Regions from separate parts of the Heyndrickxia sporothermodurans genome, predicted to be linked through region 2. Evidence: riboswitches for the same ligand, from Rfam matches in the RefSeq annotation. Region 2 holds a riboswitch; the other holds the start of a gene.
What was found. Region 2 has a riboswitch for S-adenosylmethionine ahead of B5V89_RS19075 (acetoacetate--CoA ligase). Riboswitches for the same ligand answer to the same signal wherever they lie in the genome.

Region 1 (4,348 bases), on a different contig from region 2:
TGAATATCCTACGAAGAAAACAACAAGAGATTTGAATATCTTGAGAAATTATGCGTGGAAAAAAGGCATTAAATCAGTTTATTACATCAGGACGTATACGGATGATGGAACTGAAGTAGGTGCGAACTATTGTGAATCTTGCAGTATTTAAGGGGGGAAAGACTTTAGATGGAATGGAATTATTATGATGCAATAAATTGGAATAATATTGAAGATATTATGGATAAAATGACCTATGAGAAATTGACAGAACAATTTTGGCTTTCGACACGTATGCCTGTGTCTAAAGATAAATCTGATTGGACGAAGCTTCCTGATCCTGAGAAACGTTTAGTAGAAAAGGTATTTGGCGGGCTAACGATGCTCGATACACTCCAATCGGAGAATGGCATTGATGCATTGCGGAAAGATGCAAAAACACAGCATGAAATCGCGGTACTTAATAATATTCAATTTATGGAATCCGAGCATGCGCGAAGCTATTCATCGATTTTCAGCACACTCAATACAAAAAAGGAAATTGAAGATATTTTTAGATGGGCGAGAGAAGATGATTTTCTTCAAACGAAAGCGCGTATCATTGATGAAATATATCAGAGCGGTACTCCGTTAGAGAAGAAAGTAGCCAGTGTCTTTTTAGAATCATTTTTATTTTATTCCGGATTTTACACACCATTATATTATTTAGGTAGAGCAAAATTAATCAACGTAGCAGAAGTCATCAAGCTAATTATCAGAGATGAATCGGCACATGGGGCCTATATTGGATATAAGTTTAAAATTGGTTTCGAGCAATTGACAGATTCGGAAAAAGAAGCGATGAAATCATGGACATACTCTTTGCTTTATAAATTGTATGAAAATGAAGTGAAGTACACAGAGTCCTTATATGACGAAGTGGGCTGGACGGAAGATGTCAAAGTTTTCCTTCGTTATAATGCCAATAAAGCATTAATGAATCTTGGTTTAGCACCACTATTCCCTGATACAGCAGATGATGTGAATCCGATTGTTATTAATGGATTATCTACCGGAACAACGAATCACGATTTCTTCTCAACAGTGGGAAATGGCTATTTACTGTCAGTTGTTGAGGATATGAAAGAATCAGATTATGACTATTAAACAGCTTAGCGATGGGGGCTTTTTGGGCAACCCATCGCTATTCTTTAGAAGTAGAGGAGAAAAACATGTCAACACAACAAATTAAGATTAAATATTTTGATGAAAAATTAATAAGAATCGATAAAATTGTCCAAGGTGACTGGTTAGATTTACGTGCAGCCAAAACTATCGAATTAAAAAAAGATGAATTCAAATTAATTCCACTCGGCGTTGCGATGGAGCTGCCCGAAGGATATGAAGCACATGTCGTACCTCGTTCAAGTACGTTCAAGAATTTTGGAATCATCCAAACGAATTCCATGGGAGTCATTGACGAATCTTATAAAGGTGACCAAGATCAATGGTTTTTCCCCGCATATGCACTAAGAGATACCGTAATTGAAATGAACGACCGCATTTGTCAGTTCAGAATTATGAAGAAAATGCCGACGGTAGAATTAGTTGAAGTCGAATCGCTTGGAAATGAAAACCGCGGTGGACATGGTTCTACTGGAACAAAATAATACATTTATCGAGGATGTTACATATTTTAATGACTAATATGTAATGTCCTTTTTTTATTTTAATTTTGAAAACCATGTACCTCAAAAACGCTGTATGAAGTACTTCATCTTTTAATTTTGAAAACCATGTACCTCAAAAACGCTGTATGAAGTACTTCTTGTTTTAATTTTGAAAACCATGTACCTCATAAATGCTGTATGAAGTACTTCTTGTTTTAATTTTGAAAACCATGTACCTCAAAAACGCTGTATGAATCACTTTTTCTTTTAATTTTGAAAAACATTGTACCTCATAAATGCAGTATGAAGTACTTCTTGTTTTAATTTTGAAAACCATGTACCTCATAAACGCAGTATGAAGCACTTCTTGTTTTAATTTTGAAAAACATGTACCTCATAAATGCAGTATGAAGTACTTCTTGTTTTAATTTTGAAAACCATGTACCTCATAAACGCTGTATGAAGTACTTCTTACTTTAATTTTGTTGATCAAGTTCCTCTTAAACATTATTGAAAACTCTACGACAAAACAAAACAGCCATAAAACCAGTAATCATACGGGTTCAAGGCTGTTTTTCCTCGTTTACAGCTAGCTTATTCTATTTAAATGTTAATCTTTCTAGGCATGCTATCTCAAATATTTTATCCATTCATGTTGACAAATTCCTCTCTAAACTGTATAGTAAACCCATAACTTAATATTTCGAATTTTCTTATCCAGAGAGGTGGAGGGACTGGCCCTTTGAAGCCTCGGCAGCGGACTTTTTTAAGTACTGTGCCAATTCCAGTAGCGTAAGGCTAGAAGATAAGAAGAGCAGGTAATGTATTCGTTTATACACCCCTCTTCTGTTTTCTAGAAGAGGGGTTTTTAATTTTAAAAATTATAAATGAGGTGATTTTATGTCAACGGTAAAAACAGACAATGAGCTTTTGAAGGCATTTGAGGTACTGCAAAAGAAGGAATGGGTTGATCTCACACATACTTTTGGCCCGAATTCCCCACATTTCTCAGCTTTTGACGATGCGGAGTTCACAACACTTTTCACCCATGATGACGGCTTTTTTGCACAAAGTTTCCAGTTCCCAGGTCAATATGGAACACATATCGATGCCCCGATACATTTCGTTCGCAATAAACGTTACTTAGAGGAGTTGGAGTTAAAGGAACTCGTTCTGCCTCTTATCGTAATTGATAAATCGAAGGAAGCGGAAGAAAATAATGACTATATATTATCAGTTGATGATGTCCTAAAGTTTGAAGAAGAGCATGGAAAAATTGAAGCAGGTACATTTGTAGCTTTACGTACTGACTGGGGAAAGCGTTGGCCAGATAAGGAGGCATTTGAGAATAAAGATGAAGAGGGAAATAGTCACACACCGGGATGGGGACTAGAAGCCTTAAAATTCTTATTTGAAGAAAGACAGATTAAAGCTGTTGGTCATGAAACATTTGATACAGATGCTGCTGTTGATTTCCACAAAAATGGTTCCCTTGTTGGTGAATACTATGTGCTTGAGCAAGATACATTTCAAGTAGAATTGTTGACGAACCTAGATAAGTTACCAGCCAAAGGAGCGGTTATTTTCAATATTAGTCCAAAGCCTGAAAAGGCAACAGGTTTTCCAGTCCGTTCATTTGCTATTTTGCCATAATGATAGATAAAAAAATACTTAAGGGAGAGAGAGTAAAATGACAAAAACATTAATTAAAGCTCCATTTAGAGCAGACCATGTGGGAAGTTTATTACGACCAGCAAGAATTCATAACGCCAGGAAGGATTTCCAAGAAGGGAATATTACAGCACAGGAACTCCATGAAATTGAAACTGACGAGATTAAAAAAGTTGTTGATAAACAAATTGAAGTCGGTCTGAAGGCAGTCACAGATGGAGAATTCCGTCGAAGATTTTGGCATACAGATTTTCTAGAGCATTTAAATGGTGTAGAAGGCTACATCCCAGAGCATGGCTTTAAATTTAAAGGGGAGGAAACCGAACGATACGATGTTCGGGTAGTTGGCAAAATCTCATTTAACCCACATCATCCACATATAAAAGACTTTATAGAATTTAACGAAATAGTTGGCGACCGTGCCATTGCAAAGCAAACGATCCCAAGTCCCAATCAATTATTTAATGCTGGTATTCGTAACTTAGAAGTTTATCCGGACATTGAAGAATATGCAAATGATATTATTCAAGCATATCGTGAGGCAATCAACGCCTTTTATGATGCCGGCTGCCGTTATCTTCAACTAGATGATGTCTACATTGCCGGTCTTAATGCTCCGGAAATCCCATTTAATGATAGCGGCTATTCTCGTGAAGAATTAATCGAATTGGCCTTACGCGTTGCAAATGGCGTACTCGAAGATAAACCGGAAGATCTAATAGTAACGACACATCTTTGCCGTGGTAACTACCGATCGAAATGGGCTTTTGAAGGAAGTTATGCAAAAATCGCGCCAACCTTATTTGCCAAGGAAAAAGTCAACGGATTTTTCTTAGAATATGATGACGATCGTTCGGGAGATTTCGAACCTTTGGAATACATTCCAAATGGCGGTCCCCAAGTCGTTCTGGGAGTCTTCACATCGAAGCATGGCACATTAGAAGAGAAGGAGACGATCAAAGCACGCGTGAAAGAAGCAACAAAATACGTACCATTAGAGCAATTATGTATTAGCCCGCAATGCGGTTTTGCCTCTACGCATCATGGGA
Region 2 (4,348 bases):
AAATATACTCTAGAAGACTATTTGGATTATGAAGGGATCCCTTGTTTTTCACCTGCTGTCCTAACACCGTTGAACGTGCAGCGCCTTCCACTTTCTTACCGTTAATTGTATAAGGAACCTCATTTACACTGTAAATACGACGAGGTACATGCCGTGGAGAAGCTTTTTTACGAACATTGTTACGAATAACATCAGCTAAATCACTATCTAATTCTCTATCCTTCAAAACCACGCACAATACTATTTCTTCATCTCCCGCATTTGGTAAACCAAACACCAATGAATCTTCTATTTCCGGAATTTGCTCCAGAACACGGTAAATTTCAGCAGTACCTATACGTACACCGCCAGGATTAAGAGTTGTATCGGCGCGCCCGTAAATAATGATTGATTGTTCATTAGTTTGTTCTGCTAAATCTCCGTGCGTCCAAATTCCAGGACGTTTAGTAAAATAGGATGAATAATACCGTTCGTCACCGTCCTCTCCCCAAAACGTAAGTGGCATGCTTGGAAACGGCTTCGTGCACACTAAGTCACCTTTTTGATGAAGAACCGATACATCCTTTTCATCGAACACATCGACTGCCATACCCAGTGCTTTACAAGTAATCTCCCCTCGGCGTACAGGATGTACCGGAGATCCCATTACGAAACAGCCAATAATTTCGGTTCCACCGGAAATCGATGCTAGTAAAATGTCTTTTTTAATATAATCATAGACCCAATCATATTGTTCGGCTGAAAGTGGTGCACCGCAAGAAATAACACTACGAAGCTGCGACAAATTATGCTCCTGACCAACCGAATAACCGGCTTTTTGCAAAGTTTCCAAATACTTTGGACTCGTACCAAAATGTGTGACGCCAACTTTTTCAGCAATCTCCCATAGAACTCCAATATTGTCCTTAGGTAATGGTGATCCGTCATAAAGGAGAATTACGGCACCGCTCGCAAGTCCCGAAATTAACCAGGGATACATCATCCATGCGGTATTTGTATACCAAAACAAAATATCGCCATGCTTTATATCACAATGCAACTGATGTTCTTTCACGTGTTGAATTAAAGTACCGCCAACCGAGTGGACAATCGCTTTTGGAAGCCCTGTCGTTCCCGACGTATAGAGTATGTATAAAGGGTGATTAAAAGGAACTCTCGTATATTCTGGAATGAACGGGCCGCTTTTACACAGTTCATTCCAATTTAATACATGCTTTGACTGGTTCTTTAATAAATCATCGCCTTCAGTTAACGTTACTATGGCTGACACCTCGTCAAGGACCTCGGAAATCGCACGGATATTATCACGGATATCAAAATGTTTACCGTTATATTGATACTCCAAAACTGTAATCAATACCTTTGGTTGAACTTGGCCAAGCCGATCAATAATACCTTGAGAGCCAAAATCTGGGGAACACGAAGTCCATACCGCTCCTAATGAGGCAGTTGCCAATAAAGCTACTAATGATTCGATTCCGTTTGTCACAATTCCAGCAACACGATCTCCACTTCTTACACCTAAATTCCGTAAACCTTCTTGCGCTTTCGCCACCTTGCTACGTAATTCTCGTAGTGAAAAATGTGAAGTAGTACCATCCTCTCCAGCAACAATTACAGCTATTTCTTCTTCCTCTCCCATCAAAACATTTTCTGCAAAATTCAATTGGGCCCCCGGGAACCATTGGGCTCCTAATATTCCATCAACGGTGGGTGGAATGAATACCTTCTTCCCCTTTTCTCCGATGATTTTTGCAAAGTCCCAAACGCCAGACCAGAACTCTTCCGGATGAGCTATTGACCAACGATGTAGGCGCTCATAGGGAAAGAGAGGAAATCCAACCTGCTCTGAAAATCCTTTCAAGTTAGACTGTGAAATCCAATTTTCGTTTGGCTGCCATAAAATGTTAGGATCTAATACATTGTTTTGTTTTTTCATCATTTATCCCTCCACTAAACTAATCAAATATAACTTATAATATTGGTTTACTTGGATTAACGAATGAAGACGACTATTGTCCTTCTCTTCATCCAAAATATTTAAATAAAAAACCCCTCATCACAATAAGAAGAGGGGTCCTCATCTTATCTTTCAGATACATACGTATCTGCAGGAATTAGCACCGTTCCATATAGGGGGTTGCTGGACGTCATTGGGCCTGGTCCCTCAGTCGCTCTTGATAAGAATATATTTAATTGGTTTAAATTTCTTAATAAATTGAATTTTATAATCAATCAATCTGATTGTCAATTATTTTTTTACTCTTAGGCTGTGTGAAAACACTTACATTCATGTGGCTGTTAGAAATATTTTTATTATTCATGATCGTGATACTGGTTAAAGTCCTGTATCCCAGTTCTAATCCCATATTAACGGTCTTTCCAAACCGATCATACGTAAATATTGTAAAAATTGTCCGGCATGAACTCCATCATGATAGGCAATTCGCAGAAGCATGTCCCCTAAGTATCGCTGATAGCCTACATCACTGCGATCGATAAGTCTATTTTTTAATTCATCGGTTGAAAGAGATTGAACATATGAAATGAAATTGTCAAAGTAGGGTTTCGATAGTTCAATTTCTTTTTCTATTGATATAATCGGTTCCTCATCAAATGAAGCTGGTGCCTCCTCTTTAATTGAACCATTTTTCTCTAACATTAAATGATAATAATAGCTAGATGTCCAAACGTGACGGATCATTTCTCCAAAAGACATTGCATCTTTATCCGGTTGCCATTCAATCCAGCTATCAGGCAATGACCTCCATAATTTAATGGAACGACGACGTGTTTCTTGCAAATTTAAAATACTTAACTCAATCGAATTCATTCAAATTCCTCCCGTAAATTCTTTACTAGATTATTGTAGTATAAAAACATTTAGGGTATCATCGAAATATGAATGTATATCCGAATATTTCATATATTGCAAAACTCATAGCCGAACCAACGCGTGCCATCATTTTAGATCGTTTAATGGATGGGAGAGCACTGCCAGCCAGTGAACTAGCTTATATGGCGAAAGTATCCCATTCAACAATTAGCTCCCACCTTGCAAAGCTTGTTGAAGGAAATCTACTAGTAATGGAGCAGCACGGAAGACATCGTTACTACCGGCTAGCCAATGAGGAAGTCGCCGAGGTCATTGAAAAATTAGGAACGATCGCACCGCAAGCTGAAATTCGCACATTACGACAATCAAGTCAAATGAAACAAGTCCGTCATGGTCGAACTTGCTACGACCATTTAGCTGGAGAACTTGGTGTAAAAGTGACTCAATCTTTGCTTGATAAAAAAATCATCATTTTAGACAAGGAGGCATTTGTTGTTACTGAACAAGGGAAAAACTGGTTTCTTCAATTAAGAATTAATATTGAAGAGGCTACGATTAAAAGGAGGATTTTTGCTAAACCATGCCTTGATTGGAGTGAAAGACGCTATCATATGTCAGGCTGGTTAGGTGCCGCGATTGCTACTCATTTTTTTACACAAAAATGGATCATAAAAGCTGAGTCGATCCGTGCGGTTCACCTTACACCAAAGGGAAAACAAGCATTGCAACAGTATTTTGGAATTGAAATGTAGGTTACAGCAATTGCATTAAAATGCATACAAATGCTGGAAAAGAACGATCGATTTCTTTAAAGAAAGTTATCATAATACTAGAATATAATTAGAAAGATTGACCATTCATTGATCAATCTTTCCAATTCCTGTATATAAAGATTTATCAATTTTTTCGCTAAATACCCCGAATTACAATATACGATTAAAGTAAGTAAGCTCCCGGGTCTAAGTTACATTTAGACAACTTATCAAAAATCATATTGAGCATCTCTATCTTCTTGCACATTTTTATAAGTTTCTGTTAATAAAACCGTATCCTCAACTAAACGTTCAAGGCGAAAGAGTATATCATCATTGACAATTTTTTCCGGTGAAAATCCTTTTCCTCGATGAAGACATAAGTTTGGACAATCTGAGCTTTCATATACGCTAAGATTGGCTTTAATTGTAGTTCTACCATTAAATAATGCTTTGCTGATCCGGCTGTCACGACTGCACTCACTACTTTGTCACGAAAAGCGTTAACTGGAAGTAAGTCAAAAATGTTTTTTAGTGTTGCTGGAATCGATGCTTGAAATGTTGGTGTCCCAATAATAATTGCATCCGCAGCCATAATGGTTTCTGTCACATATTTTGTATCACCTTCGTATTCAAAGTAATTGCGACCATCGCTAAATTCCAATGTATAGTCGGCTAAATCTAGCAGGGTAACTTCATGCTGCGGATATTTTCGCGAAAAAATTTCCACTGTTTTGAGCATAGCTGTTTTTGTTTTTGA

Region 1: linked by a shared signal. The riboswitch ahead of B5V89_RS19415 (cyclase family protein) and the one ahead of B5V89_RS19075 (acetoacetate--CoA ligase) in region 2 are both predicted to bind S-adenosylmethionine.

Annotation. Positions count from the first base shown of each region.
Region 1 covers NZ_NAZB01000085.1:7,321-11,668, forward strand. Annotated here, with positions in the region: gene nrdE (class 1b ribonucleoside-diphosphate reductase subunit alpha) at 1-151, shown strand, start outside; gene nrdF (class 1b ribonucleoside-diphosphate reductase subunit beta) at 169-1,125, shown strand; gene B5V89_RS19410 (dUTP diphosphatase) at 1,191-1,628, shown strand; SAM riboswitch class I at 2,339-2,440, shown strand; gene B5V89_RS19415 (cyclase family protein) at 2,529-3,281, shown strand; gene B5V89_RS19420 (5-methyltetrahydropteroyltriglutamate--homocysteine S-methyltransferase) at 3,319-4,348, shown strand, end outside.
Region 2 covers NZ_NAZB01000078.1:42,982-47,329, forward strand. Annotated here, with positions in the region: gene B5V89_RS19075 (acetoacetate--CoA ligase) at 1-1,939, opposite strand, end outside; SAM riboswitch class I at 2,083-2,187, opposite strand; gene B5V89_RS19080 (DinB family protein) at 2,360-2,833, opposite strand; gene B5V89_RS19085 (ArsR/SmtB family transcription factor) at 2,902-3,588, shown strand; partial or broken gene B5V89_RS19090 (NADPH-dependent FMN reductase) at 3,819-4,348, opposite strand, start outside.